2 regions of the Clostridium sp. JNZ J1-5 genome follow, and region 1 is predicted to be linked to the other one. Evidence: a T-box and tRNA genes for the amino acid it is inferred to sense, from the RefSeq annotation. Region 1 holds a T-box; the other holds one or more tRNA genes.
What was found. The T-box of region 1 lies ahead of metG (methionine--tRNA ligase). A T-box ahead of a tRNA ligase gene usually reads a tRNA of that ligase, here a tRNA-Met.

Region 1 (16,977 bases):
AAAATTTTTCTCGCCAATTTTATGTCCTACCAATGTAGTTGCAGCAACGCCAAACCCCCACCCAGGCATGAAAGATATAGATTCAATTGTTGTAGTGATCTGATTTGCTGCAAATGCGGTTTCACCGATACGCATTATTATAAATGTGCTTAAAAGTCTACTCATACTGAAAGCTCCTTCTTGCATAGAAGATGGAAGTGCTAAAAGTAAAAGGCTTTTTAGCTTGTTTAAGTTTAAAGACTTTATATAATCTAATCTTATTTTCAATCTTGATTTATTAACCATATATATTACAGCAAATACAAAGCCAGATATATGAGCTATAGATGTAGCAATAGCGGCTCCTTTTATCCCTAGTTCTGGAAATCCCAATTTTCCAAAAATCAAGATCCAGTCAAGACTAATGTTTATTATATTTACAAGAAATGAAATAAACAAAGGTGTTTTTGTATTTCCATATCCACGCAAGACTCCGTTTAACATACTTGTTATCATGTTAAAAAATAGTCCAAGAGAAACTATGCGCATATACATCATGCCTAAGCTAACTACATTGGATTGTGCACCACCTAAAATAAGGATTTGCCTAGAAAATGTAAACATTATAATAGATAAAATTAAAGCTATTATGGAACCTATAAAAAATCCTACAGAAGCATATTCTTCAGCAGAGGTATATTGCTTAGAGCCAAATCTCCTAGCCACAAGCGATGTAATACCAACAGATATACCCGCAGAGATAAGTATATTTATAAACGTATATACAACCTCTGAACCTAAGCCAACGGCGCTTACAGCAGTTTGACCGCCATATTTACCAACCATCATAGTATCAAAAACCCATATAGCCATATATAAGGTCATTTCACCAACGGCAGGTAGTGCTAGCTTCAAAACATTAGTAACTATTCTTTTATTGAACATAACCCATACTCCTTTAAATATTAGCTTATAACAAAAATATTCATTATCTATATTAATAGAATAGTAAATATTAGACAAGGATTAGCTACTATGTAAGTTTTAAAAATGAAATTCAAAATTAGATGGAAATTCGACTAAATTTTTAAAAAATGTTAATTTTGGTAATGATTTGCTAAAAATGTAGAAATTTAACGAAGATTTATGTAATTACTTAGATTTTAATACAAATGTTTCACAAAAGTGAATATTATAGTTTAAGGATTGCTAAAGTTTATTGAAAATAATACGATAAAGTAATAATAAAAAACATGCAAATGTTAAAACTTTGAAAAAAACTTAATGGCTTACATTTAGTTAAAAGTATTTATGTCGGGGGGTATAACATATGACTATTAAGAGAAAATTACCTACTATGATTGCAATATTAGTAATAATATCTCTTGCAGTTACAAGTGGGTTGGCCTATTTTTTTGCTTCGAAAACGATTACTGACCAGAGCAGGCAGAGTCTATTAACTATAGTTTCACAAGAATCTGAAACTATATATTCATTAATTTCTGCTGAGAAAACACAAGCAGAACTATTGGCTTCTAGTAATCAGGTAATTGAAGCATCTAAATTAAGGCAAACGGATCCAGGAGAAGGATTTTTTACAAAGGGATATCCTCAAAGTATTGGAGCAAATAATTTATTAAAACAAAGGTATGATAAAATAGAATTACATGAACACCTATTTGTGGCAGACTCCAATGGAATTATATTTGCGGATAGCAATCCTAAAACATTAAAAATAAGTATAAAAGAAAGAGAATATTTTAAAAAAGCAATGCAGGGACAGGTAAATATTAGTGATACTATAGTATCAAAGGTAGATGGTAGAGCCATAGTAATATTTGCAGCTCCTGTAAAAGATGAAACTGGTAAGGTAATAAGTGTAATGGTAAATTCAGTATACGTAGATTACTTCAGTAAGCATCTTAGTAAAATTAAAGTAGGTAAGACAGGATATATCTATTTAGTTGATTCAGCTGGTATGATGTTATCTCATCCAAATAAGGAACTTATAACAAAGCCTGCCGAAAGTCAAGTTATCCAAGGTATAGTAGCAAGCATCAAAAAAGGCGAAAAAGTTGAAAGTGATGTGAAAGAATACTTATATAAGGGAGAACAAAAAATACAATCTTATATTGTTGTACCTGAGGTAAATTGGGTATTATCTGCAACGCGTAATATTAGTGATATGAAGGAAGCAGTAACAAATATGCTAAAAGTTGTGTTAATAGTAACTATACTAGCTATAATTGCTTCTGTAATGATAGGAATTTTGATTTCTAGAAGTATAACCTTGCCTATTAATAAGTTAGTTGGACTTATGGGACAAGCTGCAGAAGGTGATTTAACTGTAAGGAGCAATGTAAAATCAAAAGATGAACTAGGACTTTTGTCAACTAGCTTTAATTCTATGACAGAGAAGATAAGAGAACTTGTTCAAAAGATAGACTCATCAATTAATACTGTCTCATCTACGGCAGATACATTAGTAGATACTTCTGAAAATACATCATTATCAATTGATGAAGTCGCAAAAACAGTGCAACAAATAGCACAAGGTTCATCACATCAGTCTGAGGACGTTGAGGGTGTAGTAGACAAAATGTCTAAGGTAGGAAGTGAAATAGAGAAGCTAAATGAGTACTCAGAAAAAATGAAATCTAGTGCTGAGGATATAGTAAACATAAATTTAAATTCTCAAAACATAGTAAAAACTCTATTTGATAAAACAAATGAAAATGATAAAGCTGTTGAAAAAGTATCATTAATTATAGATGAGCTTAAGGTTAGCTCATCAAATATAGGATCTATAATAGAAGCCATAAGCAGTATAGCAGAGCAAACAAATCTTCTTGCGTTAAATGCAGCTATAGAAGCAGCAAGAGCTGGAGAAGCAGGGAAAGGCTTTGCAGTGGTGGCTGAAGAAGTAAGAAAACTAGCAGAGCAATCGGCAGATTCAGCAAAACAGATAGAAGGAATAGTAATTAATATTCAAGATAAAACAAATAATGCTGTAGATATTGTTTCAAATGTTAGAAAAACTGTTAAAGAGCAAAATGATTCTGTTAATGAGACAGGGGAAACTTTTGAAAATATATCAAAAAATATTGAGAGTATCGCTAGTATGATAGAAAATGTAAGTAAATCTCTAGGTAATATGAATAATGATAAAGAAACAGTTATTCAAGACATTCAAAATGTTTCTGCAGTTTCAGAAGAAACAGCAGCTTCATCTGAAGAGGTTTCAGCAGCTACTGAAGAACAGGCAGCTGCAATGCAGGAGTTAGCTGGATCTATAGGAAAATTAAATTCAATGGTACAAGAATTATCTGAAGCAATAAATATATTTAAAATATAAAAATTTCAGAAATCTCAGGGACAGTCCTCGAAATTGTAAAGGACTGTCCTTAAATTTTTCCTGAATTTTATCTTGTAAAATTTAAAAAATTAAGGGACTGTCCCCGAGATTTTATGATATCATATAAGAGGAAATGTATGAATTAAGATATGCTAGAGGGTGGTTTGTATGCTTCAGTGGAAAGAATTATATGAAGAATGCAGTAAGTGTAATATGTGTAGATTAGGCACTAGTAGAACTAATATGGTTTTTGGTGAAGGAAATCCTAGAGCTAAGCTGATGTTTGTTGGAGAAGCACCAGGAGCAGACGAAGATAGAACGGGAAGACCCTTTGTTGGAAAAGCAGGACAGCTATTAGAAAAGGCACTTAGAAATTTAGATTTGCAAAGAGAAAGAGATTATTATATAGCAAATATATGTAAATGCAGACCGGCAAATAATAGAAATCCACATGATGATGAAGCAGAAGCATGTCTGCAATACCTTAGAAACCAAGTAGCTCTTATTAAGCCTAAGATTATAGTTTGCCTTGGAGCAATACCAACTAAATATATAATTGGCCAAGAATTCAAAGTTACAAGGGACAGGGGTAAGTGGATAGAGCGAAAAGGAGTATACATAATGCCTATATTTCATCCTGCAGCATTACTTAGAGATGAGAGTAAAAAGCCTTTATTTTGGGAGGATTTAAAAGAAATAAAGAAGAAATATGAGGAAATTAAATAATAGTAATTAGTATGCATACATAATTATGATTAAAAAATAAATTAAAAAGAGAAGAAATCTTAAGGAATCTTAAGGGACAGTCCCTTAAGATTCTTTCCCTTAAGATTCTTTAATTAATATAATAAACGAATAGCAAAACTGTAAGATAAATTAGGATTGTACCTAGTGCATTTTTATTTTAATTAATGTTTCTTTTTCCAATGTTTTGCACTAAAATAGTTAATATATAACCATGGTAATTAATATTAAATATTTAATATGTAAACTTTAAATAGAGGTGACTACTTTGATTTCAATCAATGAAAGATCCATAAGGAACCTAACCAGTAAAGGTATTTATGAAAGAGGAGAAGACTATTATTTACAAGGGAACGTTTTAAAGATAGATGTTAAAACGGTTAAAGATAATGATAGTGGTTTTGAGGTGCTTTCCATTAAAGGTAAAGTTAAATCGGATAATAGCAATAAAATATACGATTCTAGTGTTTCTATAACAATGTATGGTGGAATTACAAATGTAAATTGTGATTGTCAAGCATTTATGAACTATTTTCCGTCAGTAGGCATGTGCAAGCACGTAGTAGCTATACTTTTAAAGTATGTAAAAGAAAAAGATAAGATTATTACTGCAAAGGGTTCAAAGGATATACAAAGACTCATTAATAGATTAGGCATTGGTGTAATATCTAGTAATGATGCAAAGAAGGAACTTGATTTGAATTTTATATATGAACATAAAAGCTTTAACTCTGGATTATCATCCTTGGAGCTTAAAGTAGGAGAAAACAATTTATACATTGTTAAAGATATAAAAGAGTTTATAGAAGCTATCATAAATAAAGATAGAGTTATTTCCTTTGGAATAAATTTTACTTTTAATCCTAAAATTCATGAGTTTAAAGAAGAGGATAGGGAGATAATAGAAACTCTTAAAGAAATTTATGAAATAGATAAAAGTCTAAAAGCCATGGGAAAAATCTCACAGATGAACACTTTTTTTAAGGGAAAAAAAGCTTATATTACTGATAGCCATACAAAGAGAATTTTAAATAACTTAAAAGGAAGAAATATAACATTTAAATCAAATCAATATGAATCAATTAATACATTAGTACTAGAAAAAGATATCCCATTAGAATTCAGCATGTATATGGATAATGAACATATTTTTTTAAAACAGAAAGGACCGTCCCCGATTTTTTTGACTAAAGATATGGAATATGTTTATTATAATAAAAAGATTTATAATCCCTCAAAGGAACAGATGATGATATTTGAGGCTATTTATAATCTGTATAACAGTAATGAAGATAGTATGATAAAGTTTAATTTGGAGGATAAAGAGGCTTTAGCTTCATACATATTACCTACAATAAAAAAAATTAGTTCTGATATTAACGTAGATCCTATGATATCAAAGGATTTTTATGAGAAACCTTTAAATGTTAGATTTTATTTAGATAAATATAGGGAAGGTATTAGTACAGAAGTTAAGTTTAGTTATGGCAATTTAGACATAAATCCTCTAACTAGTAAACAAATAAAATCTGGAGAAGGTTTCTTGATTAGAGACATAATTGAAGAAACTAGAATAATTAAAGGACTATTAAAACTGGGCTTTGAAAAACACAGAGGAAAATTTATATTAAGAGAAGAAGACAAAGTAATAAATTTTATAAGTAACCAGATAGAAGAGCTTTGTAATCTGGGTGAAGTATATTATTCTGAAGAGTTTAAAGATATAAAAGTATACAGCACTCCTAAGATAAATTCTAGCATAAGAATTGATAATAATAACTTACTAGAATTTCAGTTTGACACTGAAGGATTGGATAGAGAGGAACTTAGAGATATATTTAATTCCATAAAGGAAAAAAAGAAATATTATAAGCTTAAAAAGGGAGGATTTATCCCTATAGAATCAAAAGAGCTTGAAAACTTTTCTAATATGATTGAATACTTAAATATAAAAGATTCGGATTTTCAAAAGGAAAAGATGCTTTTATCCCCATATAATGCACTATATATAGATGAGGTATCAGGAGAAGACGGATTAAATATAAATAAAGACAAAGCTTTTGAAAATTTAATAAATAATATTAAAGAAGTGAAGGATTTAGCATATGAACCAAGCGAAAAGTTAAATGGAATAATGAGGCAATACCAAAAGTTTGGATTTAAGTGGCTTAAAACTTTAGCTAGCTGTGGGTTCGGAGGAATATTAGCAGATGAAATGGGACTTGGTAAAACACTTCAAGCTATAGCATTTATAGAATCAGAAGTAGAAAAAGAGAATGAGCCTAGTCTAGTTATAGCACCAACCTCACTTGTTTATAACTGGAAAGATGAAATAGAAAAATTTGCACCTAATATTAAAACATTAATAATATCAGGAGACAAAAGAGAAAGAAGACAAAAATTAAAAAGAGTAGAAGAGTACCAAGTTATAATCACATCTTACCCACTTATAAGGAGAGATGTAGAAGAATATAGTGATATAGTGTTCAAATATTGTTTTTTGGATGAAGCACAGTATATTAAGAATCCCAATTCTATAAATGCAAGATCAGTAAAGGAATTAAAAGCTAAAGCTTATTTTGCTCTTACAGGAACTCCAGTAGAAAATTCACTTACAGAGCTTTGGTCTATATTTGATTTCATTATGCCTGGATATCTTATGAGTCATAGTAAATTCTTGCAAAAGTATGAAATACCTATAATCAAAAGTGGCAATCAAAATGTATTAGAAGAGCTAAATAGACATATAAAACCTTTCATATTGAGAAGAATGAAAAAAGATGTTATACAAGAACTTCCACCTAAAATAGAACATAAAATTCTAATAGAAATGACTAAAGAGCAAAAAAAACTATATGCAGCCTATTTAACTCAATTTAAGGAAGATATGGCTAAAGAAATAAAAGAAAAAGGATTTAAGAAGAGCAAACTTAAAATTTTATCTATGTTAACAAGACTAAGGCAAATTTGTGATGATCCTTCTATTTTTATAGAAAATTATAAAGGAGATAATGGAAAAATGGAAGCATTAGATGATTTGCTAGAGGATAGTTTAAGTTCAGGACATAGAATACTCCTGTTTTCACAATTTACATCTGTACTAAAAAATATTGAAAAAAGACTAATTAAAAATAAAATTGAATATATGTATCTAGATGGAAATACACAAATGGAAGATAGAGTAGGTTTAGTTAATAGCTTTAATGGCGGAAAAGGACAGATATTTTTAATATCCTTAAAAGCTGGAGGGACAGGGCTAAATCTTACAGGTGCAGATACTGTAATTCATTTCGACCCATGGTGGAATCCAGCTGTAGAAGAACAGGCAACAGATAGAGCCCATAGAATAGGCCAAAAGAATACCGTTGAAGTTATAAAACTTATTACTAGAGGAAGTATAGAGGAAAAAATATATAACTTACAACAAAAGAAGAAAATGATGATTGATAATGTTATAAATAAAGAGGAAAACAATAGCTTAATTTCTCACATGACTGAAGATGAAATTAGGGAATTATTTGTTTAAATAAGAAATTTTATATTCATCTGACCACTATAATAATTTAGTATTTAATACAAAATCTTAAAATAAGTAATGCCAATAGATACAATAAATATAAAAATTTATAATTATTTTTAAGAGGATGATATATTTGATAGAAAAAATAGTTAGATTTATAACAAAAAAGAAAAAAACTATATTAGAAAAAGACTTAATTGAGACAAGAGATAAATTCAGAGAAGTAATATATAATAATGGCAGCCTATTAGATCCAGAAATAAATGAAAAATTAGTAAGTTTGCAAGGGAAAATAGAATATTTAATAGAAAAAGATTATCATGAAGAAATATTAAAAGGACTTAATGGAATTTTAATAGAATTAATAGACAAGAGTATTGAAAACAATAAGATAGCAGCTAGTTCAGTTAAAAAATTAAAAGAAACATTAATACAATATGAAAAATTTATAGATGATTTAATAGTGAAGTTTCAAGAAAAAGAGAATTGTGAGAGAAACATTGAAGTAGAATTTAATAATAAGTCTATGGAAAAGTTTGAGAATGTAGTAGAAAATATAAGGGAAGATATAAATAAGGATAAGGGTGTATTTTAAAAGCCTTAGCGTTGAATGCTTCAACACTAAGGCTTTTAATTAAAATATATTAAAGTATTTTTATTTTGCAGGTTTGTAATCTTTTAGAGTTTTAAATTCATAACCTTGGCTTTTCAAATATTCTATTACTTTAGGCAGAGAATCTGCAGTAGTAGCTTTAGTTGCAGCATCATGCATTAATATAACAACTTGATGCTGTTTTCCAACAGATTTTTTTACGTTTTCTATAAGTGTAGCAGCTGGCACATTGAGTCTTTCAGCATCTCCGTTTAAAGCATTCCAGTCTACATAGATGTAACCAGCATTTTTTGCTACTGCTTTAAAAGGAGCTCTTTTTTTACCATAAGATCCTCCAGGAAAACGAATTACCTTGCTGTCAAAGTTTCCTAATATAGAAGTTAGAACTTGGTTAGTTTTTTCAAATTCCTTTAAAAAGTTAGCTGATGAACTATATATTTGATTATATTCATGAGAATAAGTATGATTAGCAATCATATGGCCTTTAGCAGCTTCTTCTTTAATTAAATCGGGATATCTTTCTGCATTTTTTCCAATTACAAAGAATGTAGCTTTTACATTGTAATCATCTAAAACCTTTAAAACTCTAGGAGTTATATTTTTTGTTGGACCATCATCAAAAGTTAAAAAAACTTCTTTTTTTGTTGGATTTGTTTTAGTATTATCTGCAGGTTTATCAGCAGGCTTATTAGTAGCATCTGTAGTAGATTTATTTGGGTCATTGCTTGTATTATTATCTTTATTTGTTGCATTAGGCTCATTTGTTTTAGAGTCCACATTAGTTGTATTTTTATTTGTATCCTCTACTTTATCTTTATTACCTTGAAGAGTTTTATTATCTTCTAATTTCTTATCAGATGCAGCTTTGTCAGATTTATTTAAAAATTTATTTCCTACAGCAAAGCCTATAGAAAATAAAAACATAAAGCTTAGAACTATAACAAGAATTCTTCTTGTATTCCTTTTTTTTCGTAAACTTCTCAACGCTATCCCATCCCTTGACATATTATTTTTGTAGTTTTTTCATTTGTTCATCCCATGCTTTAACATAATTTCCGGTAGCCCATTGAGACATTACAGCTGTTTCACTATCATTTAAATTTATTACTTCTAATGGATTAGCTCCCAAATTATTATTAATAATAGTATATATGAGAAGCTTGTCTTTTGTTATAACTACAACAAAGTTTTTATTGGGAGAGGAATAGGCATCCAATGCTTCTGGAACTCGTTGCTTTATTATACTCCAACTAGGAAATAGTGAATCATAACCAACAATATCTCTTGAAGGAATTAGAGGTATATCAAAGTCTCCAAAAGACTCTTTAGAAGTTTGAGTAACTGAATCTAAGCGACCTCTAAGTATCCATTTACCGGTTTTACGAACAATTCCAAAGTCAGCATACCCAGGAGCTTGTTCAAATTTTTGCCTATCATTAAAGTCTAATGAATTTAGATAAGCTGCAGCTCCTTGTTTCAGCGATTTTATACCTTGTTCACCTACCAAATTTGATATTAAAATGGGGTGACTATTTTTATTATTTATTGTATCTAAAGCATAAAGCCTTAGTAATTTATGTTTATGGCCTGTATCCTTATTGTAATATGAATCACCATCTAATTCCAATGAGATATAGTCATCTCCTACAAAAAGAATATCTACACCATTAGTATAGGTTTGACCATCAATAATTATATCACTTTCTTTAGATTTTTGTGCAATATTTTTATTAAGAGGATGAACCATTATTTGGCTGTTTATGCTATTGTTGCTTACCAGATGTTTTGAATCAATAAACCAAAAACCGCTTTTCCTAGGAACAAGTAAATATGGCAGCTCAGATATGGTAGGTTTCACTGAACGATTATCAAAATTAATCCAAAGAGTTCTATAAGTAGGTATCTTTATATTGCTGTTTTTTTGATTAGAGGAATCTTTAATTTCCACTGGTCTATAAGATTTTAAACCAAGTAATAATCCAGAATTAAATTGTTTCATAACTTCAGAAGCGTGTAAAACTTTTTTGCTGTTTATAACTTTATCATGAACTTCAGGGTTGAAAGGCATATCTGCTTTATTAGGCTTTGCACTCTCTTTTTCTTTTCTAGTTAAGACGTAGAAAATACCATCAATTGAAGTTAATATAGTGTTATTATCAGTCATTATAAAGGATGCAAAATAGTTATCATTGTAAGTTGCTGTTATAACCTGAACTTCTGGTTGATTAATTTCTAGAGATTCAGGGTTTATTTCATATTTACTTACTAAAAAGCTTCTGCTATCAACAGTTTTTATTTTAAATTCTGGAGAATCACATACCTTATCTAATAAAACTAATTTATTTTTATTAATATAGACAGTTTTACCTATCTGACTTTTTGCCGTATTATCTCCTAAGGAGTCGTTATTGACATTATAGTATTTTTCAACAAGCCATTTCCCACTAATGGCCATTTTATAATCAGTTGGTGGTACTATTTTAGCGGTATTTGGAATTTCTTTTCTGCTACAACCAAATAGAGATAAAAACAGTGTAAAAATTACAATAAAAAGTAAAGGCCTTTTAATATAATGCATTAATTAAATCCTCCTATAACATATTACAAGTTTAAAAGTTACAAAAGGTAACAAAATAATTAAAATTATGATACAAGTTTATTTAATTATCTATAGGCAATGTTACTAAAACTTCTGTACCCTTATTTTCCTCACTTAGAATTTCTAAAGTACCATTATGCAGTGAAACTATTTCTTTGCAAATTGAAAGGCCTATACCATTTTTAGATTTACTGTTTTTACCTTTATAAAATTTTTCCGTAACTTTAGGTAAATCTTCCTTTGATATACCACAACCAGTATCTTTAATGCTAATTAATATATTATTTTCTTTGAGAGATACATTTATGGTTATTGAACCTCCAGAAGAAGTAAATTTAAAAGAATTATCTAATATATTCATAAATAGTTGTTTGAGCCTATTCTTATCTGCAGATATATTTGGAATAGAATCTTTGTAAATAACTAATAGCTTGATATTATCACGTTCAGCTCTAGGGGACAGTTGCTTTTCAGTATGATTTAATAGATCTTTTAAATCAATACAATCTTTTTTTACTACAATTTTTCCGGATATAAGTTTAGAAAAATCAAGAAGCTCGTCCACTAATAGACTCAATCTATCTGACTCCTCTTCAATTATGTTTAAACCGTCTTTAAACTCTTCTTTATCTTCAGGACCGCATAAATTCAATGCTATAGCCCAGCCTTTTATGGAGGTTAATGGGGTTCTTAATTCATGAGACACTGAAGCAATAAATTCATTTTTTAAATTTTCATTTTTAAGTATTTCTTCTGACATGTAGTTTAAAGTATCTGTTAGTTTACCTAACTCATCGTCAGAAGTTTTTTCGATTTTTTCATTGAAATTACCAGAAGCCATTTTCTCAGCGCCTAAGGTAATCTCTTTTATAGGTTTCATAATTTTACCAGCAACAAATATACTAATTATACTAGAAAGTATAATTACTGTAATACCTATTAATATTAGAAAAAAAGAAATTAAATGTATGCTTTCATCCACATTTTTTAATGAAGTAATAAACCTAAGGACTCCTTCAATATGATCTCCCTTTTTTAATGGAAGTGCTACTGACATCATAGTTTCATTTGTATTTGGGAGATGGTAGACAGTGGTGCCTAATTCTCCAGCTACAGCTTTAGTGAAGTCATTAGATGTGATAGGTTCAAAGCTGAAATAGCCTATTGAATCCATAAGTATATTACCTGAAGTATCCAAAATTTGAACTTCAGCAGAAGTATTTTTCCAAAACACATCTATATCGTCAGATACGTTTTCTTTAAGTCCTGTAGAAGATAAATAAGTATTGTAAAATTCAGTTGATAACCTTATCTGATTTGACAACAGGTCTTTAGCATTATTGTAAAAATAGTTTTTAATAGAAGTTATTAATACTATCTCACATATAATTACAGTTAAGATTATTATTAAAAAGTAACTGGCTGTTAATCTTGTTTTTATGGATTTCAAATTAATCCTCCTTCCACCTATATCCCATGCCCCATACAGTTTCTAAATAGTTAGGAGAGGAAGGGGAATCCTCTAACTTATTACGAAGTCTACGTACATTTACATCTACTATTTTAGGGTCTCCAACAAAATTATATCCCCATACTAAATCTAAAAGCTTATCCCTACTTAAGGCTTTATTTGTATTTTCTATAAAAACCTTTAAAAGTAAAAATTCTTTTGGAGTCAAATTAAGTTTTGTATCATTTTTATAGGCAATTTTAGAACTAAGATCAACTTTAAATGGACCAGAAACTAAAATGTTTGAAGGTTCATCCTTAGAGAAAGTCATACGTCTAACTATAGAATTAATTCTTGCGGATAATTCTAGTGGGTTAAAGGGTTTAACCATGTAATCATCTGCACCGAATTCTAGACCTTTTATTTTGTCTATATCTTGTCCTAAAGCAGTCAGCATTATTATCCCTATGTTAGGATGGTCTTTTCTTAATATCTCACATACTTTAAATCCATTGATTCCAGGAAGCATAATATCTAAAACTACTACTATTGGATTTTCAAGTATTACTTTTTCTATTCCTTCTTCTCCGGAAGAGGCTTGTATAACTTCAAAGTTTTGCTTTTCTAAAGCTAACTTTATAAATTTTCTTATAGATTCTTGATCTTCAACAACTAGTACTTTGTTATTCATTAATGTACCCCCGTAATACAAATAAACTAATAAAATTTAAGTCATATAATATATTATACCGCATCAAATGTTATAAAAAGTAACATAAGGGTTAATTTTATTGTTATAACTTTAAAGCAAAATATCTTTAATTATATTGTAATATTAATGATAAGATAATATAATAGATTAAAATACCAGTAAGAGTCAATAATTGAAATATAGGTAATTTTATTAAAAGATTTTAATAAAGAGGTGTAAAAATGGCTGAGAAAAGATTGAGTGTATTGAGAAATTTTAAAAGAAACATACCTACTAATGCAGGGGAATCTCTAACTCAGGTCTTAAATAGGTTTATAGATGCATTTGTAACTCATGAAGAAGCTGCATTAGGTGGATTTTGTGTCCATGAAGAAGTTAAGCATTTAATGACAGCTTTAGACAATGAAAAAGAGATACACATAAGAAATAACGAATCTTTAGATAAAGTAACTGAAATTTTAGGTGGAGTTCTAAAAAGAGAAGATATTTCTCAGGAAGAAAGAAAAGATATATACAGAGTGCTCAGTCAACTAAATAACATACATAGAGAAAGTCAGCTTCAAAAATCTAGACATGTAACTTCAAGAGTTATAGCTGCTATGGGTGTGGCAGGTTCAATAGCTATTTCTCTAGGAACAATTTTAATACATGAAAAATACAAAACACAGAGAGAAAGAGAAAAATGGAATAATTACTTTGATAGATGATAATAATATTGACATATTGAGTAATCTATCATAATATTTTAAATAAGGATTTATCTGATGACTACCATCCGTAATACTCCAACTTCTAAAGTGGGAGATAACGGCTGTTACGTCCCTAGATAAGGGCTTACCTAAAGGATAACGACTTCTAAGGAGTAAAACTCCTAAGAATTCTGTTAATAACCTTCAGTTGGAGAAAAAAACTCCACCTAAAGCCAAGAATCCTCTTTATAAAACAAATGCGTTGAAGAGAAGAGTAGTAAATGAAAGTGCTTAAAAGAGAGCCAGGAAAGGTGAAAACTGGTGGCATGGAAGTTTGCGAAGATGGCCTTGGAGCATTCTATCTGAAAATTTTAGGATAGTACGGGTGCAACCGTTATAATGCAAGGTGATAAAATCGGTCTAGCTAGATTGAGGAGTCACTTATAGAGGTTTTTGTCGTGAGGCAAAAACGAAATAGAGTGGTAACGCGTAAATTATGCCTCTAAGCAAGTATACTTGCTTAGAGGTTTTTTTTATTAGCATATATAGTTGAGTATACATGGAATCTTCTCAACTTAAGAAAAAGGAGGAATTAACATGAATAAAAAGACTTATTACATTACTACCCCTATTTACTACCCATCAGCAAATCTACACATAGGAAATACTTATACAACTGTTGCAGCAGATGCTATAGCTAGATTTAAAAGACTTACAGGATATGATACATTCTTTTTAACTGGGACAGATGAACACGGACAAAAAATTCAAAGGCTTGCAGAGGGAAAAGGAATTACACCTATTGAATATGTAGATGAAATAGTAGCAGGTATAAAAGAATTATGGAAAATAATGAATGTAAGTTATGACAAGTTTATAAGAACTACAGAAGACTATCATATAGAAACAGTTCAGAAAATATTTAAGCAATTATATGACCAAGGTGACATATATAAGAGTGAATATGAAGGACTATACTGTACTCCATGTGAGTCTTTCTGGACAGAAACACAGCTTGTAGATGGTAATTGCCCAGATTGTGGAAGACCAGTTGAAAAGACAAAAGAAGAAGCTTATTTCTTCAAAATGTCAAAGTATGCAGATAAGCTTATTGAGTATATAGAAACTCATCCAGAGTTTATACAACCTGAATCAAGAAAAAATGAAATGTTAAATAACTTTTTAAGACCAGGTCTTCAAGACTTATGTGTATCAAGAACTTCCTTTAACTGGGGAATACCAGTAACATTTGATGATAAACACGTTATATATGTATGGATAGATGCACTTGCAAATTATATAACTGCCCTTGGATATGACCAACAAAATGATGAATTATATCAAAAATATTGGCCTGCAAATGTTCATCTAGTTGGAAAAGATATTTTAAGATTTCATACAATTTATTGGCCAATTATGCTAATGGCTTTAGGTCAACCACTTCCAAAACAAGTATTTGGTCATGGATGGTTATTAGTTGACGGTGGCAAAATGTCAAAATCAAAAGGAAATGTAGTAGATCCAGTAACATTAGTTAAACATTTTGGAACTGACGCTGTAAGATACTATCTTCTTCATGAAATACCTTTTGGTCAAGATGGATTGTATACAAGTGAAATCTTTATAAAAAAGACAAATTCAGATCTTGCTAATGATCTAGGAAATCTTGTAAACAGAACAATTGCAATGATAAACAAATATTTTGAGGGAGTAATTCCAGCACCTACTGCTAAAGAAGCAATAGATGAAGAATTAATTAGAATTGCTCTTGAAGCACCATCTAAGGTAGAAGGAAGAATGGATGCATTAAAGCTTCCAGAAGCATTAGACGAAATTTGGACAGTTGTAAGAAGAAGTAATAAATATATAGATGAAACTATGCCTTGGGTACTTGCTAAAGATGAAGATAAAAAGGAAAGATTAGGGACAGTGCTATATAACTTAGTTGAAAGTTTAAGAATGGTCTCCGTAATGGTTTCGCCTTTCTTACCAGAAACAAGTGAAAAGATTAATAAACAATTAAATGTAGATCTTACAACTTGGGATAGTTTAGCTTCCTTTGACGGCACAAAAGCAGGAGCAAAGGTAGGAGAGGGAGAAGTTATATTCCCAAGAATAGATGTGGAAAAGAAATTAGAAGAGCTTGCAAAATTACAAGAAGAACAAAAAAATGCATCAGAAGCAGCAAAAGCTCCAGAAATAGCACCTATGAAACCAGAAATTACAATAGAAGACTTTGAAAAAATTGATTTAAGAGTAGTTAAAGTAATAGCCTGTGAACCAGTTAAAAAAGCAGATAAACTTCTTAAGTTAAAGGTTGATTTAGGCGGAGAAGAAAGACAGGTTATATCTGGAATTGCAAAATATTATAAACCAGAAGAATTAATAGGAAAGTATGTTGTGTTAGTTGCTAATCTAAAACCAGTTAAATTAAGAGGGGAATTATCACAAGGTATGATACTTGCAGCTTCAGATGATAAAGATAAATTATTTGCAGTAGATCCAGGTGAACTTCCAACAGGAAGCGTAGTTAGATAAGATTATATTTCTTATAAATTAGGCTGCTTACAAAGATAAATGTAGGCAGCCCTTAATTGTATAAATATCAATTAGTTTTAAATTTAGATAGTGGAATATTGAATTGAGGAATACCTGATGAATAAGGAGCTATTTCATATTGTTGAAAATATATAATTAAATTGCTATTTTCAATTACAAAGCATGGATTGTCTGACATACCTTTAAAATCTTCTGAGAAATAAAGATTAGGATTCCTGATTATCTCATTTTTTATTGTTTTATCAATTATGCCCTTATAGTCTAATTTGCCTTTAAATATATCTTTTAAATCTAATACTTTTCCTGTATTAAGATCTATATTATAAGACTTTCTTGTAGTACTTCCGTGAGCTCCACCAGTATATTGGTAATAATCAATGTACATACTTAACAAATTATTATCCTTTGATAAAATTTTATAGTTAACAACAGCGGAATAGTTAGGCATTGAAATATCGTATTTTTTACATTCTTCAAAGTATTCTTTTGCCATTTCTTCAATTTCATTTTTAAAACTTATGGCGTCTTTTTCAAACATAGAATTAATTTTTTTCTGAAGCTTTAAATCTTTTAAGCCGCTAACTACAGGGATTTTTAAATCTATTTCAGTTAATTCATCTTTTGTGTTTACGACCTTTGATGTAATGTTTATAGAAGAATTTTTAGAAGCAATGGATTGTGTATTAACATAGCCTTTGGAAGGAATTGAATCAAAGTTTTGGTTTGAAGTTGTTACAAAAGGTGATGTAGAAGCTGC
Region 2 (16,977 bases), 490 kb from region 1:
GAACTCATAGAATATTGCAAAAAGATGTTCAGTTTAAAGATTTAGGTCTTTTAGTTATTGATGAAGAACAGAGATTTGGAGTTACTCATAAGGAAAAAATAAAGAATATAAAGAAAAATGTTGACGTATTGACTTTAACAGCAACTCCTATACCTAGAACGCTTCACATGTCGCTTACAGGTATAAGAGATATAAGTGTAATAGAAACTCCTCCAGAAGAGAGATATCCTGTTCAGACCTATGTGGTTGAATTTAATGATCAACTTATAGCAGATGCAATAATGAGGGAGATTGATAGAGGAGGTCAAGTTTATTTTGTTTATAATAGAGTGAACTCCATTAAGGAAATGGCTACTTATTTAGCTAAATTACTTCCAGATGCAAGAATAGGTATTGCACATGGGCAAATGGCTGAAAGAGAACTTGAGAAGGTTATGTTTGATTTTATGAAGAATGAATATGATATACTTGTGTGCACTACCATAATAGAAACTGGTTTAGATATTCAAAATGCAAATACTATGATAATATATGATGCTGATAAATTTGGATTATCGCAGCTTTATCAGCTTCGTGGAAGAGTAGGAAGGACTAATAGAATTGCATATGCATACTTAACTTATAGAAAAGACAAGGTATTAACAGAAGTAGCAGAAAAAAGGCTAAAAGCCATTAAAGATTTTACCGAATTAGGATCAGGATTTAAGATAGCAATGCGAGATCTTGAGATAAGAGGAGCTGGAAATATAATAGGTGCAGCTCAGCATGGTCATATGGCTTCAGTAGGATACGATTTATATTGTAGAATGCTTGAAGACACTGTGAAAATAGTTAGGGGGCAGATAGATAAGGAACCATTTGAAACTACTGTAGATATTAAAGTAGATGCTTATATACCAAGTGGTTATATAAACGATGAAGTACAAAAAATTGAAGTCTATAAGAAAATTGCAAGCCTTGATTCAAAAGAAGGAATTATGGATATACAAGAAGAGCTGGAGGATAGATTCTCTGATATACCACCGTCTGTATATAACCTTATGAATATTGCTTATATTAAGAGTGTTGCTAATAAAATCGGAATAGTAGAGATTAAAGAAAAAATTTCAGAGATAGAAATAAGATTTGAAAGCAGAAATTTTATAAGTCAAGATCTTATAAGAGGTATAATGAAAAAGTATAATAGGAAAATTATATTTAAGATGGGAGAAGAACCAGCACTAGGATATCAATTAAAGGATGTGAAGAGAGAAGAAGTTATTGAAACCTTAAAAGAATTCCTTGAATATATGGAAACTATGGTTGAAACCAAATAAAATTATGATAAAATAAAGTTATGCCAAAAAAATACATGAAAAGCGGGGGAAAAAAATTGAAAAACATAAAAAAGCTTGTTGCAGCTGCAGCAATAATGATATTTGCAGTATCAGCAGTTGGATGTAATATGATAGAGAAAACACCTGAAGCTATAGCAAAGACTGTAGTAGCTAAGGTAGGAGATAAGAAGATAACAAGAGGAGAATTAGATTCAAATTTCCAGACAGTACAGCTTGTAGGACAACTTAAACAACAATACGGAGAGAATTATGCTCAAAATGCAGAAGCTGCAGGTTATTTAAAAGATACAAAACTTAAGATACTAAATTCAATGACTATTGAAGAGGCACTTATTCAAGAAGCAGGAAAAATGAATGTAGTTCCTAAGCAAGAAGAATTAGATAAGTTAGTAAGTAATCAAATAGATGAATACAAGAAATCCCAAGGAATAACAGATGATAAGAAATTTCAAGAACAATTAAGTCAGCAAAATGTGACAATAGATAGTTTAAAAGAAATAATTAAAAGAAATATAATTTTACAAAAGTTACAGGAAGTAGTAGGAAAAGACATTAAAGTGGATGATAAAGAAGTTGAAGCATATTATAATTCTCATAAAGATAAATATCCTGTTAAGGCAGAAGAGCCTACAAAACTTCATTTAGCTCATATTTTAGTTAGTGATGAAGCTCAAGCTAAGTCAATTAAAGCAGAGCTTGATAAAGGTGCTGACTTTGCAGAGCTTGCAAAGAAATATGGTACTGATGGAACTAAAGATAAAGGGGGAGACCTTGGAGTAGTTCCTACATTAAACTCAGGTTTTGACGAAGATTTCATGGATGCAGCAATGCAACTTAAGGATGGAGAAATATCAGGAGTTGTTAAAAGTCAATTCGGATATCATATAATAAAATGTATTAAAAGGGAAAACAAACCTGTTAAATCTTTTGCAGAAGTTAAACAGCAAGTAAAGTCAACACTAGAGAGCAGTAAAAAGAATGATGTATGGAACAAAAAGATAGAGGAAGTAAAAGCAAATGCAAAAATAAAAATATATGAAGATAAAATAGTTTAATTTTCAAAAAAAAGATGATACATAGCGTATCATCTTTTTTTAGTATTAAAATTAAACCTATACATTTGTGTATAAAATTTCATATTAGTACGGATAATATTACTGAAAAATATATTTCTAATAAATAAACAACTTAAATAAGGAGGTAAAAAACTAGATGAAAGCCACAGGCATTGTTAGACGTATAGACGATTTAGGAAGAGTAGTAATACCAAAAGAAATAAGAAGAACTTTGAGAATTAGAGAAGGAGATCCATTAGAAATTTTTACGGATAGAGATGGCGGAGTGATTCTTAAAAAGTATTCACCTATAGAAGAATTAAGCAACTTTGCAAAAGAATATGCTGAGGCATTACAATTAACTACTGGCAATATAGTACTTATTTGTGATAAAGATAATATGATATCTGTAAGTGGAACTTCTAAAAAAGAATATATGGACAAAAAAGTAAGTACAGAAGTTGAAAGAATAATGGAAGAGAGAAAAAGTGTTATTTTAGGAGACGGAGCAAATAAGATGGTTCCTTTAATAGAAGATGAAGATATAGAAGGCAAATATTTTGCTGAAGTAATATCTCCTATAATTGCTGAAGGAGATGCCATCGGTGCTGTAATTATAGCTTCAAAAGAGGATAATGCTAAATTTGGCGAAGTGGAGATGAAACTAGCAGATACAGCTGCTTCATTCCTAGGAAAACAAATGGAATAAACAATGGCAGCTTAGCTGCCTTTGTTTTTTCAGTAATAATATCTCTAAAAAATAAATATAAATATTTATATTGAGTATGCAATTTGGAGGTATTATTTTGAAAAAACAATCATTAATAAAAGGTACCTTTATTCTAGGGGCTGCAGGTATATTTTCAAGATCAATAGGGATGCTTTTTAGAATCCCATTGACAATACTTGTAGGAGATGAAGGATTAGGCTATTATCAAATAGCATATCCCCTTTATATGCTATTTATTGCTATAGCATCAGGGGTTCCGCTAGCAATGTCCAAGATGATATCTGAAAAAAATGCACAAGGGGACGAAGTAGGAATATTTCAAGTTTTAAAGGAAGCATTGTTACTAATGATTCTCTTAGGAGCTGGTACAAGCTTAGCAATGCTTATGTTTTCTCATCAACTAATAACGATTTTTAGATGGGATGAAAAAGCCTATTATTCATTGATAGCTTTATCAGTGGCACCTTTTTTTATAGCTATTATGAGTGTGTACAGAGGTTTCTTTCAAGGACTTCAGAATATGACTCCAACAGCTATATCACAGATATTAGAGCAGATAGCTAGGGTAATTATAGGTATTGGCTTAGTCATAATGCTTATTCCTAAAGGAATAGAGTATGCAGCAGGAGGAGCTACTCTAGGTGCAGCAGCAGGAGGTATATTAGGTGGTCTGTACTTATATAGTAAGTACAGAAAAGTAAGAAAAGAATTTGCAATAAGAAAAGTTAACTTTAATTCTGATGTAATGGAAAAGTTACTTAGAATTGCAATACCAATTTCCCTTGGGGCGGCTGTGGGAACCATAATGAATGTTATAGACTCTGTTATGGTTCCTCAGAAATTATTACAAGCAGGTTTTGATTCTAGACAAGCAGCTATATTGTATGGACAGCTAACAGGAAAAGCAGCAGTTATAGTAAATGTCCCACTTACGCTTTCAGCAGCATTGTGTGCCTCGGTAGTTCCTATTATTTCAGAAGCTTACATACTCAAGGATAAAGTAAGGCTACATAGAAACATAACTTCTGCTATAAAAATATCTATGATTATAGCATTACCATCTCTTTGTGGACTTTACTTTTTAGCCTCACCAGTACTAAATCTAATTTTTAGAGGTCAGGCAGAAGGAGCATTAATATTAAAGTATTCATCATTGTCTATTCCATTCATAATACTAGCTCAAGCAACCACGGTAATTTTACAGGCAACTACATCAAAGAAGATGCCTATAATTAATTTGTTAATAGGATGTATAGTTAAAATGATAGTAACGAATATATTAGTTCCAATACCAAGCATAAATGTTTATGGAGCAATTATCGGTACATTTGCAGCTTATGTAACTGCTGTGGTTTTAAATATGGCACTGCTAAAGAGAACTTTAAGTGTTAAATTTGATTTGTATCAAGGGTTAATAAAACCAGCGTATGCTTCGATTATAATGATAGTAACAGTTGTTTTTATATACGTAAAGGTCTATAATTATACAATGAGTAATTCCATTTCTTGTTTAATTGCTATACTTGTAGGTATAATAGTATATATAATACTAGTTTTAATGTTTAAAGTAGTGGATTATAATGAGTTAGCGAGAAGAAGAAGTAGAAGATAATTTAGAATTGCAAAAGGAGAATAGATATGATTAGGATTGTAGGATTAGGACCTGGAAGTAAAGAAGCAATTACTATGGGAACTTTTAATTTATTAAAAGATAGTGATAATGTTTTCTTTAGAACAGAAATTCATCCTAACGTAGAATACTTAAGAGAAGCCGGAGTTAAGTTTAAAACATATGATAATAGTTATGAAACTTTAAATAATTTTGATGATGTTTATGAAGCAATAGCTAAAGATTTAGTTAATAAGCATAAAGAACTGGGAGATTTGGTCTACGCAGTACCTGGGCATCCTCTTATAGCAGAAAAGTCTGTAAATATTTTAATTAATTTATGTGAAAAAGAAAACATTGATATAGATATATTTCCTGCTATAAGTTTTGTTGATGCTATGATGGAAAGTCTGAGAATAGATCCAATAAACGGTGTAAAGATTATAGATGCTTTTGACATTAATAATCAAATTTTAGATAAAAGGCTAGGCACTATTGTAACTCAAGTATATAATAAGTTTATAGCTTCCGAAGTAAAATTAAGGTTATTGGAATATTTTAATGATGATATGGAAATATACTTTATAAGGGCAGCTGGAGTTAAAGAGTTAGAAAGTATCAGAAAAATACATCTATATGAATTAGACAGACAGGAAGACATTGATCATTTAACATCCATATATATTCCTAAAGCTTTAGAAGCTGCAAAGGACTTTCACGATTTACTTGACATAATGGAGGTTTTACGTGGAGATGATGGATGCCCTTGGGATAGAGAACAAAGCCATGAATCCTTAAAAAAGTATCTGATTGAAGAATGTTATGAGGTTATAGAAGCAATAGATGAACAAGATGAAGATAAGATAATAGAAGAGTTAGGAGATGTATTACTTCAGGTTGTTTTCCATGCTCAGATAGGAAAAGAAGAAGGTTATTTTGATATTTCAGATATAATTAAAGGAATATGTACTAAACTTATAGAAAGACATCCTCATGTTTTTGGAAAAGTCAAAGTTGGTAGTTCTGATGAAGTTCTAGTAAATTGGGATGAAATAAAGAGAAAAGAAAAAGCATTAGAAACTTATACTGATGAATTAAAACATGTAGCTAGAAGTTTACCATCACTAATGAGAGCTGAAAAAATACAAAAAAAAGCTGCTAAAGTTGGATTCGATTGGAATGATGCGAAACCAGCTCTAGATAAAATAATTGAAGAATGTAATGAAGTAAAACAGGTATATAAATCCCAAAACAAGGAAAAAATACTAGAAGAGGTAGGAGATTTAATATTTAGTACAATAAATGTATCAAGATTGCTTGACATTGACCCCGAAGTTGCATTAAATTATACTATAGATAAATTTATAAACAGATTTAGCTACATAGAACAAAATAGTATAAAGTTAGGTAAGAAACTTACCGATATGTCTCTAGAAGAGATGAATAAATTTTGGGAGATGTCAAAACAACAATAAGTTAGTTTTAATTAAAAGTTCACATAAAAAAGAGGATTTTTAATTTTAATGAAGAATTAAATTCTATACTATTTATTGATTAAATTAAGGAGGTAACAAAAGTGAATAAAGCAGAATTAATTACAAGTATGGCAGAAAAAAGCCAATTAACTAAAAAGGATGCAGAGCTAGCTTTAAAAGCATTTATAGAAAGTGTTGAAGAAGCTCTAAGCAAAGGTGAAAAGGTTCAATTAGTTGGATTTGGAACTTTTGAAACACGTGAAAGAGCAGAAAGAAAAGGAAGAAACCCAAGAACTAAAGAAGAAATAACTATACCAGCATCAACTGTTCCAGTATTCAAAGCTGGTAAAGAATTCAAAGATACTGTAAATAAGTAATAATTTAAATAAAAAACCTGGGTGTGAATCTAGGTTTTTTATTTTTATCAATAAGGAGGTAGCTATGAGACTAGATAAATATCTTAAAGTATCAAGAATAATAAAAAGAAGAACTATTGCTAAGGAAGCATGTGAAAGCGGTAGAGTTGTAATAAATGGGAAAGTGGCAAAGCCAAGCACAGAAGTCAATGAAAATGATATAATAGAAGTTAAATTTGCTAAAGGATCATTAAAAGCAAAAATTGTTAATATATCTCATCATGTTACAAAATCGGATGCTAAACTTATGTATGAAATAATTTTTGATGAATCAGAAGAGGCTCAGAAAGAAGAATAATACATTGCTTTTTAAATCACACTTCGCCTAAAGTAGCATATTAGCTATCGTGGTAGCATATATATAGTTACAAAAAGGGAGGGGTGTTCATGGAATTAAAAAGAGAAGGTAACGAAAACAAAAAAAGCAACCTGACTCTTGAAAATAGAAATAAGTTAGTTCTATCTGGAGTAGTTGAAGTTATATGTTTCGATGATAAAACAATAGTCCTCGATACTACCTTAGGCACTTTGACAATAAAAGGACAAGACTTAAAAATGCAAAAGTTAGACGTACAAAACGGTGACGTTGTGATTGTAGGACGTATCAATTCCTGTATATATACAACTATGGAAAGTAAAAAAGATAAAGAAAGTATCATAGCTAAGCTATTTAGGTAAATATTTTATGATAATATCATTAGAGAATCAATTTAACTTAATTTTGCATAGTATATTAGCAGGGATAATTACGGGGATACTATTTGATATATATAGGCTTATTAGAGGATTTGAAAATCCGGATAGAGTATTGACATTCATTGAAGATATACTATTTTGGATTTTTGCAGGATTATCAGTTTTTATTTTTTTAATTTATAGTACTTATGTTTATGTAGGAGTATATTTGTATTTATATATTGCTTTAGGATTATATATTTACCTAAAGCTGCTAAGTAAACACTTTTTAAAGGCTCAGTATAGAAGTATAAAATTTATAACATCATTTCTAAGAGTAACCAGAAATATATTTTTATATCCATTTCAACTGATACTTTATAAGATTATAGATAAAAATAAGTAAAAACTCCTTGAATAAAATCTAAAACGAAACTAAAATATAAATATAAGCTAAAATAAAAGTTTTAGAGGTAAAGATATATGAAAAAGAAATCTAAGGTTAAAGGTATAGCTATTACTTTTATACTATTATATGTTTGCTACATATTAGTGAGTCAACAAATAACTATAAAAAGTAAAAAGGCTCAATTAGGTGAATATAAATCTGAGCTTCAGAAAGTAACAAAAGAGAACAGGCAATTGATAGATGAAAAAAATATGTCTGAGACCAGTAGGTATGTGGAAAAATTGGCTCGTGAAAGGCTAGGCTTTATAAAACAAGGTGAAAGCGTAGTAGTAGAGAAAAAGAATTAAATATTGCTTATTTATAATTTAATATAAACATATCAAGGAGGAATTTTATTAACATGGCCTTAAAGTTAGGGAGTATCTTAGAAGGTACAGTAGTCAACATAACTAAGTTTGGAGCATTTATAGAAGTGGAGGGGAAAACAGGGCTAGTACACATATCCGAAGTAGCAGACTCATACGTTAAAGACATAAGAGAGCATTTAAAAGAGCAGGATAAAGTAAAAGTAAAAGTTATATCTGTAGATGATAATGGAAGATTAAGTTTATCTATAAAGCAAGCTATGGTAAATAAAAAATCATCAAAACCTGCTGAAATCGATTGGACAAAGGAAAAGGCTAAAGCATCTACTACTAATTTTGAAGATGCAATTTCTAAGTTCCTAAAGGATAGTGAAGAAAGATTCCAAGATTTGAAGAAGCATCAAAATGTAAAAGGAAATAAATATTCTAAAAAAGGATGATTAAGAATATTAAATAAAGGGCTATTTATAGTCCTTTTTATTTTTGGTAACTAAACAAATTCAAGTATATCAAGGGTATACATAAGCAAATTGAAGTTTGAAATAAATTTTAAAAAATTAGTTGACAATCCTACAGCATTAATATATAATAGTCTATGTCGCTGAGAGATGCGGCAACAAGCAAATATAGCAAAGTATTTAATTATTAAATGCGCCGGAGTGGCGAAATCGGCAGACGCACAGGACTTAAAATCCTGCGGAGCTAACACTCCGTACCGGTTCAAGTCCGGTCTCCGGCACCATATCGCGGGGTGGAGCAGTTGGTAGCTCGTCGGGCTCATAACCCGAAGGTCGTAGGTTCAAGTCCTGCCCCCGCAACCATTTAAATTATGGCGGAATAGCTCAGCTGGCTAGAGCATTCGGTTCATACCCGAAGTGTCGTAGGTTCAAGTCCTATTTCCGCTACCATTAAAAATTAATATTTATACAATTCATTGAAAAATGGATTGTACGCCGGAGTGGCGAAATCGGCAGACGCACAGGACTTAAAATCCTGCGGGGCTAACACTCCGTACCGGTTCAAGTCCGGTCTCCGGCACCAATATCGCGGGGTGGAGCAGTTGGTAGCTCGTCGGGCTCATAACCCGAAGGTCGCAGGTTCAAGTCCTGTCCCCGCAACCATTTATTTTTTGACTATATGGCGGAATAGCTCAGCTGGCTAGAGCATTCGGTTCATACCCGAAGTGTCGTAGGTTCAAGTCCTATTTCCGCTACCAAATAAAATCCATGAAGTTATACTTCATGGATTTTTTATTTTTTTATTTTCGATACAAATTAAAATGAGTAGTTTGAGATAATGAAGTAGAAAAAAATCGGTGTCAGTAAAATTTTGAACAAATTCTAGGATATATGTCTTACGAAAAAGCAAAGCTTGTCTTACTAAATGACATTTATTTCCATAGACCTCTGATATAATTTTATTTAGTTATTACTGAATCGGAGGTGTTATAAATGCAATATGGGGCAGAAATATTTCCTTATGAAAGAGCTAAAAAATCTAAAATAGATAAAAATGATAAAGGGCGGATAGAGTATATATGGATATTTAGAAATCTAACTTATTTTGTGATATCTATATTAATTAGCAGGGTGCTGCTATTGAATATGGATAATACTACCGCGCCTTTTGGCATAGCATTTTTGATAGTAATGTCTTTTCATAAAGATGAGTACATAATCCCTGCGTCGGGAGGATGCTTTATAGGATACATATCTTTATATAATAAAGTTAGTAATCTACCTGAATATTTAATTGCTATAAGTACTGTAACTGCTCTAAGTTATCTATTAAATAAAAGTTCAAAGAAGTTTGTTATGTCCATTATGTTTAGTGTAGTTTTTTTTGAGTTGCTAATGTGTGAGTTCCTTATAAGAAGTTTAACATTTAAAGTTGCTTTTTTAACTGCTTTTCTTCAAATGATATGTATTTTACCATTATATTTTATTCTAGAGCGTTCTATATTATGCCTAAATGAATTTAAAACAAAGCATTTATTTACAAGTGAAGAGATAATAAGTGTATCTATATTAATATCACTAATTTTATCAGGAACTTGGGGAATAAGTATAAATGGAGTTTCGTTAAGAAATATATTTGCTCTAATGTTTATACTAATATTGAGTTACATAAATGGGAGTACTGTAGGTGCCGCAAGTGGTATAGCAATTGGTACTATAATTGGTATATCATCGAGTAATATACTTATATTTATAAGTGTATATGGCTTATGTGGATTAATTGCAGGGATTTTTAAAGATAGTGGAAAGCTACTAAGTGGTTTTTCTTATTTCATTACTTTTTTAATATTAAAGCTATATTCAAATATAAGTATAGAATTCAAGTTAATAGAAATAATTATTGCTGTAGTGGTATTTTTTATAATTCCTAATAAGATATATGACAAGTTAAATTTAGAACTGGACTGGGAGAGAAAACAAGAATACTTAAATAGAGATTACGTGGATAAGATTAAAGACATGTTGTTAAAAAGGTTAGGAAGTTTTTCTCACGTGCTATACAATATATCCGGAACCCTTAGTGACCTTGCAGACAATGATAAGTTAGTAATGAAAAATAAAAGTGCTGCTCTTATTGAAAATTTGGCGGATAGAGTATGCAGTGGCTGTAATATGAACTCAATGTGTTGGAAAAGAGAAGCATATTACACCTATACAGCTTTTGGAGAATTGATACAAAGTTATGAAGAGGGGAAAAAGAACAAAATGCCTCATGAGATAGAAAGAAAATGCATAAAGAGAACTTTGCTTTTAAAGAATACTGAGGAAATAGTAAATAATTATATAATTAATGAAATGTGGAGAAAAAGACTAAGTGAAGGAAGAGAGACCTTAGCTGGACAAATAGATAATATGGCAAATTCTTTAAAGGAGGTTATGGAAGAATTCAATGCCGATATAAAGTTAAGCAGTGGTGCGGAAAAGAAAATTAGAAAAATATTAGAAAAAAAGAACTTAAAATACGAAGACATATTTTGTTTTCAAGATAAAAATGAAAGGTTAGTAGTTAAGTTATCACTTGATTCTTGTGGTGGATCACAACTTTGCGTTAAAACAATACTTCCATTAATAAATGAAGCTGTTGAAAAAAATATGTGTATAAGTGATGAAGGCTGTGTAATTAATCCTAATACAAGCATTTGTACTGTGACCTTTGAGGAAACTCCTAAGTTCTATGTAGCTTCATATGTAGGGAGACAGTGCAAAAACGGAGAAAAATATAATGGGGATAGCTACAGCTTTGGCAAAGTTAATGATGGAAGTTACATGTGTATAATAAGTGATGGTATGGGATCTGGACCTAGGGCTAGCAAAGAAAGTAAAGCTGCAGTAGAATTAATAGAAAAGTTTACTAATGCTGGACTAAGCAAGTCAACAGCTATAAGCACAGTTAACTCTATAATGTCATTAAAATTTTCTGAAGATGAAAAGTTTTCCACTCTTGATTTAAGTAGTTTAGACTTATATACTGGTGAAATAAGCTTCATGAAAGTAGGTGCAGTAGCTAGTTTTATAAAGTCAGGCAATAAGGTTGAAGTAATAAACTCTAAGAGTTTGCCAATAGGAGTTTTGGATAAAGTTGACGTTGATGTAATAAATAAAAAATTAAAAAATGGAGATATAATAATAATGCTAAGTGATGGAGTATTAGATTATAATAGTAATAACGCTGGAAAGACAGACTGGATTGTAAGTTATCTTAAGGAAACTAAGATTAGTAATCCTAAGGAATTAGTAGATGGAATAATTGAAAAGGCTAAAGAATTAAGTGGAGGGAAGACAAAGGATGACATGACAGCTATAGTTTCCAAGGTATATAACCTTTATTGATGAATTACATTAAATTTTTAGCCTATATTGATTTTAAACTAAATGTTATTTATAGCATTTAGTTTAAGCTGCTTTTAGGACATATAAGCTATGTTTAAAAGTTTGTTGATATAGGTAGATTAATATCAACATCTTTGGAAATATAGCTTATATTTATGTTATAATGAATGAATATAGAAATATGTGGGAGTGTTTAACTTGATAGATAAAGTGCTAAATACAATAAAAACAAATGATATGTTTAAAGCAGGAGATAAAGTAATTGTGGCAGTTTCTGGAGGCCCAGATTCTATATGCCTTTTACATGTGCTCTATTCATTAAGAGAATCTCTAGGTATTACTCTTGTAGTAGCCCATGTAAATCATTGTTTAAGAGGAGAAGAAGCAGATAAAGATGAGGAGTATGTAAAGGAATTTTGTAAGGTTAGAGATATTAAATGTTTTATTAAGAGAGAAGATGTACATAGAATATCAAAAGAGCGAGGTATATCCTGTGAGATGGCAGGCCGTGACGTAAGGTATAACTTTTTTTCAGAGCTTTTAGAAAATGTTAAGGGTCAAAAAATTGCTATTGCTCATAATGCTAATGATCAAGCAGAAACTGTGCTTATGAGAATTATGAGAGGTACAGGTATGGAAGGAATTATCGGTATAAGAGCAGTTAGAGATAATATTTTTGTAAGACCTATAATTAATATTACTAGAAAAGAAATAGAACGTTATTGTGAAGAAAATAAGTTGCAGCCAAGAATAGATAAAACAAATCTAGAAAATATTTATGCAAGAAATAAAGTTAGACTAGAATTAATACCTTATATTGAAAATAACTTTAATCCTGATATAATTGAAGCGCTAAATAGACTATCTCAAACAATAAAAGTTGATAATGAATATATAAATGAAATAGCTCTGCAAACCTACAGAGAATACTGTAAAAGAGACAAAAATAAGGTTATAATTAATAGTGAAGCTTTTTCTCAGCATGAGGCTATACTAACTAGAATTATAAGAGAAGCGTTAAAAGCTGTTAAAGGAAGCTTATATAATTTAGACAAAAATCATATTTATGATATTATCAATATACAGAAAGGTGCTACTGGAAAAGAAATAATGCTGCCTAGAAGCCTTGCAGCTTTAAACAACTATGGTGATATTGAATTGTATGTTTCCAATGAGAAGGACGTTAAAGATAAAAGCAAATCCGAATACATATTAAAAATTAATAATGATAATAATTTAATTGATAATAGACTAATTGTACATATAAGTATAATAAATGTTAAAGAAAAGTCTGATTTTAACAGTAAAGATAATCTAGTTAAATTCTTTGATTATGATAAAATAAATGGAGAGATAAAGTTAAGATATAGAAAAAATGGTGATAAGTTTGTTCCTTTTGGAATGAGTGGAAGTAAGAAGTTGAAAGATCTATTTATTGATTTAAAAATTCCAAAGGATAAAAGAGATGATATACCTCTTATCTTGTTTGGAGAAGAGATTGCGTGGATTGTTGGCTACAGAATAAGTGATAAGTTTAAAGTGGATAAAAACACTAAAAATATATTGCAAATTAAAATCGAAAGAGAGGAATAATATAATGAAAAATGATATTGAAAAAGTATTATTAAGTGAAGAACAAATAAAAGAGAAAATAGTGGAAATGGGAAAGAAAATTAGTGAAGATTATAAGGGGAAAGATCTTATTTTAATTGGTGTACTTAAAGGCTCAGTTCCTTTTATGGCAGATTTGATGAAAAGAATAGATATACCTTGTAACATGGATTTTATGGCAGTTTCTAGCTATGGCAATTCTACAGAAACTACAGGAGTAGTTAGAATACTTAAAGACTTAGATTTTGAAATTGAAAATAAGGATGTACTTATAATAGAAGATATAATAGATTCTGGTACTACTTTAAAGTATCTTAGAAAATATTTAAGATCAAAAAATCCAAATAGTGTTGAGATAGCTTGTCTTTTAAACAAACCTGAAAGAAGAGAAGTAGAAATAGATGTAAAATACTTAGGATTTGACGTACCTAATTATTTTTTAGTAGGTTATGGATTAGATTATGCAGAAAAGTATAGAAACCTACCTTATGTAGGAATACTAAAAGAGAGTGTTTACAAAAAATAAATAATTACTATTATTGTAAAGGAAAAATTGATATGATAGAATCAATTATAAAACTACTAGAAAGATGGGGGGCTTTGATGTGAAAAAAGTTTCAAGTGCAACAGCTTGGATAATAGTATTAATTGTCGTAATACTAGCAGCATTAGCTTTAGTAGAAACAAATAGAAATGCTGGAGTTATATCATATGATCAATTTAAGAAATACTGGGTAGAAAACAATATATCTAGAATACAAGTAAAACAAGATAGAAGAACTGTTATAGGAGAACTTAAAGACAAGAATAAAACTCAATTTGAGGCTGTAGTTCCAGAAGGATTATTGATTGAAGACTTATTTGTTAAAAATCCTAATCCATCAGTAGATGTTAGATTTGAGCCTCCAACTTCTATACCTGTATGGGTAAATTGGTTGCCTACTATAGTTCTGATACTTATGTTGGTTGGTTTTTGGTTTATGTTTATGCAGCAATCACAAGGTGGTGGCGGCAGTAGGGGAGTTATGAACTTTGGAAAGAGCAAAGCAAAGCTAGCAAACCCCGATAAACAAAAGGTTACTTTCAAAGAAGTAGCTGGTGCAGATGAAGAAAAAGGAGAGTTAGAGGAAATAGTAGATTTCCTAAAGAATCCTAGAAGATATTTAGAAATGGGTGCTAGAATTCCTAAAGGAATACTACTTGTTGGACCTCCAGGAACAGGTAAAACATTACTTGCAAAAGCAGTTGCAGGAGAAGCAGGAGTTCCATTCTTTAGTATTTCAGGTTCAGACTTTGTTGAAATGTTTGTTGGTGTTGGTGCGTCTAGAGTAAGAGACCTATTTGAACAGGCTAAGAAGAATGCTCCATGTATAATATTTATAGATGAAATAGATGCAGTAGGAAGACAAAGAGGCGCTGGTTTAGGTGGCGGACATGATGAAAGAGAGCAAACTTTAAATCAGTTACTAGTTGAGATGGATGGTTTTGGAGTTAATGAAGGAATAATTTTAGTTGCTGCAACAAATAGACCAGACATATTAGATAGAGCTCTTTTAAGACCAGGCAGATTTGATAGACAGATATTAGTTGGTTCTCCGGATGTAAAGGGAAGAGAGGAAATATTAAAAGTTCATGTTAAAAACAAACCTCTTTCTGATGAAGTTAATCTTAAGGTTTTAGCTAAGAGAACTCCAGGATTTGTAGGAGCTGATCTTGAAAACTTAATGAACGAAGCGGCACTTCTTGCTGTTAGAAATAATAAAAAGCAAATTGGTATGGAAGAACTTGAAGAAGCTGTAACAAGAGTTATAGCAGGGCCAGAGAAGAAGAGCAGAGTTATCGATGAAGAAGATAGAAGACTTACAGCGTACCATGAAGCAGGTCACGCTATAGTAATGAAGTTTTCACCTAATGCAGATCCTGTACATGAAATTAGTATAATTCCAAGAGGTATGGCTGGAGGATATACAATGCACCTTCCAGAAAAAGATGCATCTTATACTTCTAAATCAAAATTAAAAGATGAAATGGTAGGTCTTTTAGGTGGAAGAGTAGCAGAGCAATTGATTTTAGGAGATATAAGCACAGGTGCTTCTAATGACATACAAAGAGTTTCTACAATTGCTAGAAAAATGATTATGGAATACGGTATGAGTGAAAAGTTAGGAACTATAACTTTTGGAAGCGGTCATGATGAAGTTTTCTTAGGAAGAGATATTGCTAAGGCTAAAAACTATAGTGAAGAAGTTGCTTTTGAAATAGATCAAGAAGTAAAAGCATTAGTAGACGAAGCTTATAAAAAAGCAGAAAAGATATTAACTGATAATATAGATAAACTTCACGCTGTAGCTAAATCACTACTAGAAAAAGAGAAAATTGGAGCTGATGAATTTAAGGCTATAGTAGAGGGGAAACCTTTAGAAATTGATGAATCTGAAGAAGTAACAGAAGAAGTGGATTTAAGTAAAAAAGAAGAGATATAATATAAAAAAGTATAGAGTTATGATAAAACTCTATACTTTTTATATTTTTTTAATTATAATTAATTGTATTAGGGTAGAATTATAGTAATTGTGATGTTTTATGTCAAATATAGCGTAAAACTAAATATTAATAATTTGAAGAGGTGATTACATGGAATTTAATGTACAAGAAGGAACTAAAGGTTTTATGGAAATTGTTGTAGCTGAAGAAAACTCAGCTAAAAAAATAGGATCTGGATTAGCAGATGTATATGCTACACCAGCTATGGTTGGATTAATGGAAAACACAGCACAATCAAGTATTAAAGGTGATTTACCAGAAGGATACTCTACAGTTGGAATCGAAATAAACGTAAAACATATGAAAGCAACTCCTATAGGAATGAAGGTTAGATGTGAATCTGTTCTTAAAAAAGTTGAAGGAAAAAAGTTACTTTTCGAAATAGAAGCTTTCGATGAAGTTGCTAAAATAGGAGAAGCTACTCACTGGAGATACATAATAAATGAAAGTGATTTTATAAGCAAAATTCAAAAGTAGTAATGATGACAGGAAGATATTTTCCGTAAGGAGGTATATTCCTGTTAATTTTTATAAAGGGGTGTTATTAAATGAAAAGTGATATTGAAATTGCACAAAATGCTGAAATGAAGAAAATAGTTGAGATTGCTGATAAGTTGGGGCTTAGTGAAGATGATATAGAACTTTACGGAAAGTATAAATGTAAAATATCTTTAGATGTACTTAAAAGTAGAGCAGATAAAAAAGATGGGAAACTAATATTAGTAACAGCAATTAACCCTACGCCAGCAGGAGAAGGAAAGTCTACAGTTACAGTTGGATTAGGGCAGGCATTGTGCAAACTCAATAAAAATGCTGTAATAGCATTAAGAGAGCCATCTCTTGGACCTGTATTTGGAGTAAAAGGTGGGGCAGCAGGAGGAGGATACGCTCAGGTTGTTCCTA

Region 2: it encodes a tRNA-Met, which carries the amino acid that the T-box ahead of metG (methionine--tRNA ligase) is inferred to sense. The anticodon was not compared.

Annotation. Positions count from the first base shown of each region.
Region 1 is NZ_CM132773.1:2,249,578-2,266,554, forward strand. Features, by position in the region: gene ACWW38_RS10995 (MATE family efflux transporter) at 1-924, opposite strand, end outside; gene ACWW38_RS11000 (methyl-accepting chemotaxis protein) at 1,310-3,334, shown strand; gene ACWW38_RS11005 (uracil-DNA glycosylase) at 3,503-4,060, shown strand; gene ACWW38_RS11010 (SNF2 helicase associated domain-containing protein) at 4,338-7,604, shown strand; gene ACWW38_RS11015 (hypothetical protein) at 7,732-8,193, shown strand; gene ACWW38_RS11020 (polysaccharide deacetylase family protein) at 8,254-9,195, opposite strand; gene ACWW38_RS11025 (hypothetical protein) at 9,218-10,789, opposite strand; gene ACWW38_RS11030 (sensor histidine kinase) at 10,872-12,266, opposite strand; gene ACWW38_RS11035 (response regulator transcription factor) at 12,262-12,951, opposite strand; gene ACWW38_RS11040 (hypothetical protein) at 13,194-13,679, shown strand; T-box leader at 13,915-14,168, shown strand; gene metG (methionine--tRNA ligase) at 14,259-16,199, shown strand; gene ACWW38_RS11050 (DUF3298 and DUF4163 domain-containing protein) at 16,267-16,977, opposite strand, start outside.
Region 2 is NZ_CM132773.1:1,759,655-1,776,631, reverse strand. Features, by position in the region: gene mfd (transcription-repair coupling factor) at 1-1,316, shown strand, start outside; gene ACWW38_RS08580 (peptidylprolyl isomerase) at 1,373-2,392, shown strand; gene spoVT (stage V sporulation protein T) at 2,550-3,101, shown strand; gene ACWW38_RS08570 (putative polysaccharide biosynthesis protein) at 3,199-4,734, shown strand; gene yabN (bifunctional methyltransferase/pyrophosphohydrolase YabN) at 4,761-6,206, shown strand; gene ACWW38_RS08560 (HU family DNA-binding protein) at 6,308-6,583, shown strand; gene ACWW38_RS08555 (RNA-binding S4 domain-containing protein) at 6,648-6,920, shown strand; gene yabP (sporulation protein YabP) at 7,010-7,300, shown strand; gene yabQ (spore cortex biosynthesis protein YabQ) at 7,308-7,703, shown strand; gene ACWW38_RS08540 (FtsB family cell division protein) at 7,781-8,053, shown strand; gene ACWW38_RS08535 (S1 domain-containing RNA-binding protein) at 8,107-8,511, shown strand; tRNA gene ACWW38_RS08530 (tRNA-Leu) at 8,725-8,813, shown strand; tRNA gene ACWW38_RS08525 (tRNA-Met) at 8,817-8,892, shown strand; tRNA gene ACWW38_RS08520 (tRNA-Met) at 8,903-8,979, shown strand; tRNA gene ACWW38_RS08515 (tRNA-Leu) at 9,024-9,112, shown strand; tRNA gene ACWW38_RS08510 (tRNA-Met) at 9,117-9,192, shown strand; tRNA gene ACWW38_RS08505 (tRNA-Met) at 9,211-9,287, shown strand; gene spoIIE (stage II sporulation protein E) at 9,523-11,919, shown strand; gene tilS (tRNA lysidine(34) synthetase TilS) at 12,118-13,512, shown strand; gene hpt (hypoxanthine phosphoribosyltransferase) at 13,517-14,056, shown strand; gene ftsH (ATP-dependent zinc metalloprotease FtsH) at 14,136-16,013, shown strand; gene ACWW38_RS08480 (thioesterase family protein) at 16,165-16,551, shown strand; gene ACWW38_RS08475 (formate--tetrahydrofolate ligase) at 16,623-16,977, shown strand, end outside.